Regions from separate parts of the Xenorhabdus santafensis genome, predicted to be linked through region 3. Evidence: predicted binding sites of a transcription regulator. Region 3 holds the regulator's gene; each other region holds the start of a gene.
What was found. The regulator CRP, encoded in region 3, controls carbon source genes, mostly activating them, when cyclic AMP is high. The targets are predictions, from matches to a motif close to ATGTGANNNNNNTCACAT.
Positions count from the first base shown of each region.

Region 1: FE392_RS01550 (NupC/NupG family nucleoside CNT transporter) is a predicted target of CRP. The motif match lies at 1,998-2,015, and genes of this name have one in related genera.
Region 2: msrB (peptide-methionine (R)-S-oxide reductase MsrB) is a predicted target of CRP. The motif match lies at 2,011-2,028, and genes of this name have one in related genera.

Region 1 is NZ_VCDN01000010.1:2,690-6,260, reverse strand. Features, by position in the region: gene ligA (NAD-dependent DNA ligase LigA) at 1-1,896, shown strand, start outside; gene FE392_RS01550 (NupC/NupG family nucleoside CNT transporter) at 2,083-3,273, shown strand; gene FE392_RS01545 (DUF3820 family protein) at 3,381-3,571, shown strand, end outside.
Region 2 is NZ_VCDN01000058.1:3,260-6,830, reverse strand. Features, by position in the region: gene FE392_RS14335 (D-hexose-6-phosphate mutarotase) at 1-541, opposite strand, end outside; gene gapA (glyceraldehyde-3-phosphate dehydrogenase) at 809-1,804, opposite strand; gene msrB (peptide-methionine (R)-S-oxide reductase MsrB) at 2,147-2,560, shown strand; gene FE392_RS14320 (YeaC family protein) at 2,797-3,066, shown strand; gene FE392_RS14315 (Arm DNA-binding domain-containing protein) at 3,282-3,494, shown strand.
Region 3 is NZ_VCDN01000011.1:245,077-248,647, reverse strand. Features, by position in the region: gene FE392_RS02750 (YheU family protein) at 1-19, shown strand, start outside; gene FE392_RS02745 (phosphoribulokinase) at 97-966, shown strand; gene crp (cAMP-activated global transcriptional regulator CRP) at 1,471-2,103, shown strand; gene FE392_RS02735 (aspartate aminotransferase family protein) at 2,201-3,424, opposite strand; gene FE392_RS02730 (aminodeoxychorismate synthase component II) at 3,547-3,571, opposite strand, start outside.

The DNA of each region.
Region 1 (3,571 bases), on a different contig from region 3:
GAACAGCATCCAGAATTAATTACGGCAGATTCTCCCACCCAACGCGTCGGTGCTGCGCCATTAACTGCATTTGAGCAAGTTCGCCATGAAATCCCTATGTTGTCTTTAGATAACGTATTTGATGAGGAAAGTTATCTGGCGTTTGATAAACGTGTCCGTGATCGCCTGAAAGATAGCCGGGATTTGGTGTTTTGCTGTGAATTGAAATTGGACGGTCTGGCTGTCAGCCTGCTGTATGAAAATGGTGAATTAGTGCGAGCAGCAACTCGTGGTGATGGAACGACAGGGGAAAACATTACAGCCAATGTCCGCACCATTCATGCGATTCCCCTACGTTTACAAGGGAAGAATATCCCCGATCGTGTTGAAATTCGCGGCGAAGTTTTCATAAAGCAGGCTGGCTTTGAAAAGCTCAACGAAGAAGCCCGCCGTACCGGCAATAAAGTATTCGCCAATCCTCGCAATGCAGCAGCGGGTTCCTTGCGCCAGCTTGATCCACGTATTACGGCCAAGCGCCCACTTACTTTTTACTGTTATGGTATCGGTGTTCTTGAAGGTGGCAATTTTGAAAATGGGAAGCTGCCTGAAAGCCATTATGAGCGTTTGATGCAATTTAAACAGTGGGGCCTGCCCGTCAGTGACAAAGTGAAATTGTGTCAGGGAACCCAGCAGGTAATGGATTTTTACCGTGATATTGAGCAGCAGCGGCCAATACTGGGTTTTGATATCGACGGGGTTGTAATCAAAGTTGACTCCCTTGCATTACAAGAAAAGTTAGGTTTCGTTGCCAGAGCGCCACGTTGGGCAACCGCCTTTAAATTTCCAGCCCAAGAACAGATGACGATTGTCCGTGATGTTGAGTTTCAAGTAGGGCGTACCGGTGCCATTACGCCTGTTGCGCGTTTGGAACCGGTATCCGTTGCGGGAGTGACGGTCAGCAATGCCACATTGCACAACGCAGATGAAATTGAACGTTTGGGCTTGCGCATTGGCGATACGGTGGTCATCCGCCGGGCTGGGGACGTTATCCCGCAAGTGGTGGGAGTTGTGCATGAACATCGGCTGGCTGAAAGCCGGGAAGTGATTTTCCCTGAGAGCTGCCCGGTTTGTGGCTCTGATATAGAGCGCGTTGAAGGTGAAGCGGTAGCTCGCTGTACCGGAGGGCTATTTTGCGGGGCACAGCGCAAAGAAGCGTTGAAGCACTTTGTTTCCCGTCGTGCCATGGATGTTGATGGCATGGGAGAAAAGATCATTGAGCAGTTGGTGGATAAAGAATATGTTAAAACACCAGCCGATCTTTTCCGTCTTACCGCAGGGATAGTGACCGGGCTGGATCGAATGGGGCCTAAATCTGCCCAAAATGTCATTAACGCCTTGGAAAATGCCAAAAAAACCACGTTTGCCCGTTTTATTTATTCTTTGGGGATCCGTGAAGTTGGTGAAGCCACGGCCGCCAATTTGGTTTCTCATTTCGGCACGCTGGAAAAATTGCGTGCGGCGGATATCGAGGCATTAATCGCAGTACAGGATGTAGGGGGCATTGTTGCCAGCCATGTTGTGAATTTCTTCAATGAGCCACACAACCAATCTGTAATTGATGATTTGGTCAATAATATTGGTATTCATTGGGAATCTGCTGAAAGCTTGCCCTTGTACGAAGTTGATAGCCCATTTACAGGTAAGATCGTAGTATTGACCGGTTCATTGAGCCGTTTATCCAGAGATGAGGCTAAAGATAAGTTGATGGCTTTAGGGGCAAAAGTAACAGGGAGTGTTTCGAAAAAAACAGATCTGGTTATCGCTGGCGAAGCCGCAGGCTCTAAATTAGCTAAAGCCAATGAATTAGGTATTCCGGTTATTGATGAAGAAGAGATGATTCGTTTGTTGGGTGAGTAATTTGTTTCGTTTAGCCAATCCGTTTCACATCAATCATATGATGAAGAAAATGTGATCGGGTTGGCTAAATAGAAATTTATAGCCGCCTAAATAGTAAATTAATGTGATAATAGTCAAAATTTATTGCTTTGCGTTACATAAAATACAGTTATAAATTTGCGCAGTGTCACGTTTGGAGTTCTTTTTATGTCTCATATTTTTCATTTTTTCCTCGCATTAGCAGTGATTGGCGGCTTAGCTGTCTTTGCGAGCAATAACCGAAAAGGTATTCAGATTCGCTATATTATTCAGTTACTTGTCATTGAGCTCTTTTTGGCATGGTTCTTCCTGAATTCTAATGCAGGTCTGGGGATTGTTAAAGCATTTGACAATCTTTTTGTTCATTTATTGTCTTATGCCGCAAAGGGTACCAGCTTTGTATTCGGCGGCATGATAGAAGCGAATCTGGCGTTTTTCTTCCTGAATGTATTGTGTCCGATCATTTTTATCTCCGCCCTGATTGGTATTTTGCAGCATATCAAAGTACTGCCGATTATCATCCGAGCGATAGGCACGGTGTTGTCGAAAGTGAACGGGATGGGAAAACTGGAATCGTTTAATGCGGTCAGTTCATTGATTTTGGGGCAATCAGAGAACTTTATTGCTTATAAAGATGTGTTGGGAAAAATGTCTGAGCGCCGGATGTATACGATGGCTGCGACGGCAATGTCTACGGTTTCCATGTCTATCGTGGGCGCTTATATGACAATGCTGGATGCGAAATACGTCGTTGCAGCATTGGTTCTCAACATGTTCAGCACCTTTATCGTTCTGTCGCTCATCAACCCTTATTCTGTTGACAGTGAAGAAGAAATTCAGATGAGCAATCTTCACGAAGGGCAAAGTTTCTTTGAAATGCTGGGTGAGTATATTCTGGCTGGTTTCAAAGTCGCCTTGATTGTTTCTGCAATGCTGATTGGCTTTATCGCTTTGATTGCGGGCATCAATGCCATTTTCCACTTAGTATTTGGTATTACATTCCAAGAATGCCTGGGATATGTGTTTTACCCGTTTGCTTGGATTATCGGCATTCCAAGTGATGAAGCACTGAAAGTGGGCAGTATCATGGCGACCAAACTGGTTTCCAACGAATTTGTGGCGATGCAGGGGTTGCAGGAAATTGCAGGTGAACTGAGTGAGCGTTCGAAAGGCATTTTGTCCGTATTTTTGGTCTCTTTTGCCAACTTTTCCTCCATTGGGATTGTTGCTGGAGCCATTAAAGGGCTGAATGAGAAACAGAGCAATACGGTTGCCCGTTTTGGACTGAAACTGCTGTTTGGTTCTACTTTGGTTAGCTTCTTGTCTGCTGCAATTACAGGGTTGATAATGAGTATTTAATCTCTGCCCCGTAATTTGTGGTGATAATGAATGAAAGTGGTGTCTTTACAGATACCACTTTTTTTATATGAAAATATGTTGTATTGCAAACTGGAGAGGCTAATACAATGAATAAAGAAAATTTGCTGGAAATCGCCAATACAGCCATGCCATTTGGCAAGTATAAAGGGCGCATGCTGATTGATTTGCCGGAAGAATATTTACTTTGGTTTGCCAGAAAAGGGGAGTTTCCGCAGGGCAAACTGGGGGCATTAATGGAAATGACGCTGGCTATCAAAATTGAGGGGCTGGAATCATT
Region 2 (3,571 bases), on a different contig from region 3:
AATGGTCACCCAGCCCACTGACCCGAATTTGATCGATATCGCTGACATTCAGGTAAGAGTGAAGGGCAGCGGTAGCCTCATATTCCCCATGAGATTCCAATTCAATTTCGCAGGTTTCCCCTAATTTAAAACGCGCAATCAGCGTAAATTCATGCGGCCATAATTTATGGGTATAGGCATTATCCTGTAGGGTGAATGTCAAAATAACACCATTTTGGTTTTCATGATGTGCTTTGAATTCCCACGGTATTATTCGTGCAAATCCGTGGCTGGGGGAAGCAGATGAACCAAACCAGGGCCAACAAATGGGAATGCCGCCACGAATGGGCGTACCCGAATGGAATGCTGTGTTATCGCTTAGCCACAAGACGGGTTTTTCACCGCTGGGCTGCCACGCAATGAGGTGCGCCCCCTGAATGCTGATTGCACCACGAGCCTTGGGATGTGAAACCACAATCAATGGGAAATCACCGATATTCCGTTGACTGATGTAAGGGGATATCTGTTCTGTAACCGGTAATGAGAAAATTTTATCAAGCATCTGTCATAACCTTATGTATGCTCTTCGTCTTTTAAATTGCAGCTCTGTTGGCTGCGTTCTCTGAATTGACAGTTAAAGCAAGGTTCAAGAATAGCTTAATCTTTTGAAAAGATACATTTGAGAAATATATACCCAATGGATTTCAAGTTGCATCGCGGCGGCAAGAGAGTGAATCCCTGGGAGCATAGATAACTATGTGAAAAAGCCATCTTATGCAGATGGCTTTTGAATGTCGATCATAACCCCTATTTGGGGGATTAAACTCAATTATTTAGAGATATGAGCAATCAGATCCAGAACTTTGTTGGAGTAACCAGTTTCGTTGTCATACCAAGAAACCAATTTAACAAAGTTGTCGTTCAGCGCGATACCTGCTTTAGCATCGAATACAGAAGTCAGTTTTTCACCGTTGAAATCGGTAGAAACAACGTCATCTTCAGTGTAGCCCAGAATGCCTTTCAGTTCGCCTTCAGCTGCTTCTTTGATTGCGTTGCAGATTTCTGCGTAAGTTGCTGGTTTTTCCAGACGTGCAGTCAGGTCAACAACAGAAACGTTAGGAGTAGGAACACGGAAAGACATACCAGTCAGTTTGCCGTTCAGTTCAGGAATAACTTTACCTACTGCTTTTGCTGCGCCGGTAGAAGATGGGATGATGTTCTGTGCTGCACCGCGGCCGCCGCGCCAGTCTTTTGCTGAAGGGCCATCAACAGTTTTCTGGGTAGCAGTTGTTGCGTGAACAGTTGTCATCAGACCTTCAACGATGCCGAATTTGTCATTGATAACTTTAGCCAGTGGAGCCAGGCAGTTAGTTGTGCAAGATGCGTTGGAAACGATTTCCTGACCTGCATAGGCCTTGTGGTTAACACCCATAACGAACATTGGAGTGTCGTCTTTGGATGGGCCAGTCAGAACAACTTTTTTCGCGCCAGCGGCGATATGCTTACGTGCAGTTTCGTCAGTCAGGAAGATACCTGTTGCTTCTGCAACAACATCAACACCAACTTCGTTCCATTTCAGGTTAGCTGGATCTCTTTCAGATGTAACGCGGATGGTTTTGCCGTTAACAATCAACTGACCGTCTTTTGCTTCAACAGTGCCATTGAAGCGGCCGTGGGTTGAATCGTATTTCAGCATGTAAGCCATGTACTCTGCATCCAACAGATCATTGATAGCAACGATTTCAATGTCTGAACGTTCTTGGGCAGCACGGAAAACAATACGGCCGATACGACCAAAACCGTTAATACCTACTTTGATAGTCATAGTATTCCACCAGCTATTTTTTAGTGAATTAAAAGTTGTGTCTAAAGTTACCAAAATCTTGCCAGCCGTCAAGCGGAATCGTGTCAACAATTGAAAAAGATCAATTTAATAATCACCATATGAACGCTTGTTGTACAGCTGGTACAAGCTCTACGCACATCATTATCGGGGTATCAGGAGATATTTAAAGTTACCATCGATTAGATATGTGAGACTTATCACAATTAGTAAGGTAAATTGCTGTGTTGAATGAGTTAGAATGGATTTCATTGTTTAGATGTTAATTTTTTGTTGTTTTCGGTGATTTTTTATTGAAAATACCGGCCTTAAAAGGTGGTTATTATGAGTAAGAGTCAAAATATTTCCCTTTCTATAGAAAAACTTAATTCAACGCAGCGCTATGTTACGCAAGAAGCGGGCACTGAACCTCCATTTTCAGGGAAATTATTGCACAACAAAAAAAGTGGCATTTACCATTGCCTGTGTTGCCATCAGCCGTTATTCGTTTCTGAAACCAAGTTTGATTCTGGGTGTGGATGGCCGAGTTTTTATCAGCCTGTGAGTAATGAATCCATTACTTATCTTGATGATTACAGCCATAATATGCACCGTATAGAAGTGCGTTGCAGCCATTGTCAGGCTCATTTAGGCCATGTTTTTCCCGATGGCCCGAAACCGACAGGGGAGCGTTTTTGCATTAATTCAGCTTCGCTGAGTTTTGTTGATGACGAAACGGGTGAAAAAACAGAAGGCTAATTTTAGATTGATGCGTGTTGAATTTCTCTGAATCAGTGAATTTACCCATGAAATGGAAATATTTTAAGAAAAATATATAAAATAGAAACGATTCAGCTAACTGTAATTCGCCAATATGCCTATTTGTGGCAATGCCGGGCACACGAATGTAATGCAGTATCAACGCGCAAATTTATCAGGTAAATTTGTAACGCACGAAACGCAGAAAATAGCATATAGCCGCTAAGGAACTATCTATGAAGTTGGATGATTTACTCTCCGCGATGACGCCAGAAATTTATCAACGCTTGGCTCAGGCCGTTGAATTGGGGAAATGGCAAGATGGTGTACCGCTTACACCAGAACAGAAAGAATACAGTTTACAGGCAGTGATGCTTTGGCAGGCCAAGCATAATCAAGATCCTGAACATATGACGATTGGTATGGATGGCCAAATTAAGGTAAAAAGTAAACAAGAGCTGAAAGCTACATTCCAATCCGAAATAGTTGTCATTAATCATCTCTAGATGCTAATGGCCAGATGCAGGCATGTCTTTATTGGTAATATATTGATTTTTAAATTTATTTTATTTTTTGTCTAGATGGTCAGTGATAGTCACAAATATGCACCTTGTATCACGATAAATATGTACATATCTGTGTACATAAACTGCATTAAAAGCTGTATTGTTTTTTAAGGAAAGCGATATGGCTATTACTGATTCATGGCTTCGTATCACCAATGGCAAACCTCAAGAAAAAAATGGTTACCAAATCGGGCAGTGATGGGTTGTCTGTTCGTGTGACTCCTAAAGGAAAAATCATATTTCAACTTAGATATCGTTGGAATGGGAAAGGAGATCGAATTGACATCGGAAGCTACTCATCAACCAGCTTAAAAGATGCGCGGGACGCTGTAACTTTTTACCAGTGGAGAACTGGAACAACATCGTAACCCAAAAATGGTCAAGCGTGTTCGTAAGGAATCTGAGAATTTTTTATTTTCATCAGTAGCAAACTTCAAATTTACAC
Region 3 (3,571 bases):
AGAGATGTTCCGTCCATAAGGTTTGGCTTGTGTTTCTCACCATAACATTCTGATTAAAAAATATAATTTCAAGAATTATTGATAAGGAGTTTGTTCATGTCTGCCAAATATCCTGTCATTGCAATCACTGGTTCCAGTGGAGCAGGAACAACAACAACCAGTGTGGCTTTCCGCAAGATTTTCCAGCAACTTGGCGCAACGGCCGCACTCATTGAAGGGGATAGTTTCCATCGTTATACGCGTCCTGAAATGGATGCTGAAATTCGAAAAGCAAAAGAACAGGGCAGGCATATCAGTTACTTTGGGCCAGAAGCCAATGATTTCAGTATGCTGGAGCAAACATTCTCTGGCTATGGTGAAACAGGAAGCGGCCGCAGCCGGAAATACCTGCATACTTATGATGAGGCCGTACCCTATAATCAATTGCCCGGCACATTCACGCCGTGGGAACCTTTACCCTCAAACACCGATATTCTCTTTTATGAAGGGCTGCATGGCGGTGTCGTTACTCCCCAGCACAATGTTGCCAGCCATGTTGACCTGCTGGTTGGGGTCGTTCCCATTGTCAACCTGGAATGGATACAAAAATTGATCCGTGATACCAGTGAACGCGGGCATTCCAGAGAAGCCGTCATGGATTCCGTTGTCCGTTCGATGGATGACTATATCCGCTACATCACCCCGCAGTTTTCGCGTACCCACATTAACTTCCAACGCGTCCCTACGGTTGATACTTCTAACCCCTTCTCAGCCAATGCGATCCCTTCGCTGGACGAAAGTTTTATCGTGATCCGCTTCCGGGGCCTAACCCAAATAGATTTCCCCTATTTGCTCGCTATGCTTCAGGGGTCATTTATTTCCAGCATCGATACTATCGTCGTCCCTGGCGGCAAAATGGGCTTGGCCATGGAATTAATTATGGCCCCGCTGGTGAAACAATTACTGGAAGGCAAAAAGATCTCATAATCTAGAGTTCATTTTATTTTTAATGAAACAGGTAACAAAAAATAATGCTGCCTGTTTTATTTAAATAATTAACCAATTCATGTCGCCATAAATTAACGATAAAAAACTTCTCCCTAAATAAGCCAAAACAGGATGAAACTTCACATTTCAGGCACAGCGCCTAACCTTATTTTTTCTTTTTTTATAAATACAAAATCAATAAAACCGCTTCATCAGGCTAATTTCTGGTAATCTAGCGACCAGTTTAATATGCTGAAGCGATACAGGAGAAGACAGAAACGTTTTCCTGTGTTACAAACTAGGTTACAAGCGAGACTGGCAAGAAGTATGGCCGAACTTCAATACACCAGCATATTGAAATTCTTATCAGCCATATAAAATTTCCCCTTGTCAGTTTTTCAGCAAGTTAATATGTTAATCTATTGACTTTATAAAGCCAGCCTAGAGGGAAACAGTCAGTTTCTCACTTCACAAAGGCGGAAATAACAACAGAGGATAAAGCGAATGGTTCTCGGCAAGCCACAAACAGACCCTACTCTTGAATGGTTTTTGTCACACTGCCATATTCACAAATATCCATCCAAGAGCACGCTTATTCATCAAGGTGAGAAAGCAGAGACGCTTTACTACATTGTTAAAGGTTCGGTTGCTGTTCTAATAAAAGATGAAGAAGGCAAGGAGATGATTCTCTCTTATTTAAATCAGGGAGATTTCATTGGTGAACTTGGATTGTTTGAGGAAGGGCAAGAGCGTACGGCATGGGTACGAGCTAAAAGTGCCTGTGAAGTGGCTGAAATTTCCTACAAGAAATTTCGCCAGTTAATTCAGGTTAACCCTGACATTCTGATGCGTTTATCTGCTCAGATGGCAAGTCGCCTGCAAACGACTTCTGAAAAAGTGGGGAACTTAGCCTTTCTGGACGTTACAGGCCGTATCGCCCAGACTTTACTCAATCTGGCCAAACAGCCCGATGCAATGACCCACCCTGATGGTATGCAAATCAAAATTACACGTCAGGAAATCGGGCAGATTGTAGGTTGCTCCCGTGAAACGGTTGGCCGCATTCTGAAAATGCTGGAAGATCAAAACCTGATCTCTGCACATGGTAAAACTATTGTTGTTTATGGAACCCGTTAGTTCCTGAACGTCTAAATTCAGCCAGTGTCATCCACCGATCCCACACTGGCTGCTTTATTCTGTTTTCTTCTTCCTGCTTGCTTTCCTGTTCGCTGACTTATTCACCCCATTTCAACCAACGTGCAATCGCGCGATCCAACCGTGCCATGCCTTCCGCAATGTCATCCTCAGGAATGATTAATGAAGGGGTAAAACGTAAGATACTCTCTCCAGCACTCAATAGCATCAAACCTTGTTCCGCCGCGTACTGCAATATCTCTTTGGATTTCCCCTGATACTCAGCTTGCAATACAGCTCCAATCAGCAGCCCTTTTCCGCGAAATTCGTGGAAAATGCCATATTTTTGGTTCAGTTTTTCCAGCGCATGGATAATCAAATCATGCCGTTTTTCCACTCCTGCCAACACTTCCGGTGTATTGATAATATCAATTGCGGCGCTTCCCACAGAGCAAGCTAGTGGATTTCCACCATAGGTTGTTCCCTGGGAGCCTATTTCCATTGCCGCCGCAATAGCATCCGTGGTTAACATGGCACTGATTGGAAAACCGCCTCCCAAGGCTTTTGCTGTTGTCAGAATATCCGGAATGACACCATAATGCTGGTACGCATACAGCTTGCCAGTACGCCCCATGCCGCTCTGAACTTCATCAAAAACCAACAAGGCTTGGTGCTTATCGCACAGTTCACGCACGCCACGCAGAAATTCTGCCGTCGCAGGAGTCACACCACCTTCCCCTTGAATGGGTTCTAAAACAACAGCACAGGTATCGTCACTGATCACGGCTCTGACTGCGTCCAACTCATTGAAAGGAACATGGATAATATCAGCGGGCTTGGGGCCGAACCCATCGGCGTATTTCGGTTGTCCACCCACTGAAACGGTAAAAAATGTGCGCCCATGAAACGCCTGATGAAAAGCGATGATTTTGGTTTTATCCGGGTGATGGCGAGTAATGGCATAACGGCGAGCCAGTTTAAATGCGGCTTCATTTGCCTCAGCGCCTGAATTGGCGAAAAAGACCTTTTGTGCAAACGTTGCATCAATCAGCTTTTGCGCCAGAATTAAAGCCGATTCATTGGTGAAAATATTGCTGACATGCCACAATTTTTCGCCTTGCAATTTCAGGGCATTGACCAAGGCCGGATGGCAATGTCCCAAGGCCAAAACAGCAATGCCACCGGCAAAATCAATATATTCGTGACCTTGTTGATCCCATATCCGGCTGCCTTTCCCGCGAACAGGAATAAAATCTGCCGGTGCATAAACTGGCAACATCACCTGATTGAAGGTAGTTAAATTTTTTCCTGCATGCTCTGCCATTTCCCTCACCTTGTTTTTATATTTGCCATATCAAAATGAAATAATAATCATAAAATATGAATAAAAAATCAGATGGTGGCAAATAAAAAAACAACTTTGTGAGGGGTAATAATGATATATGGCTAATATTTAAGGAAATTATTCAAT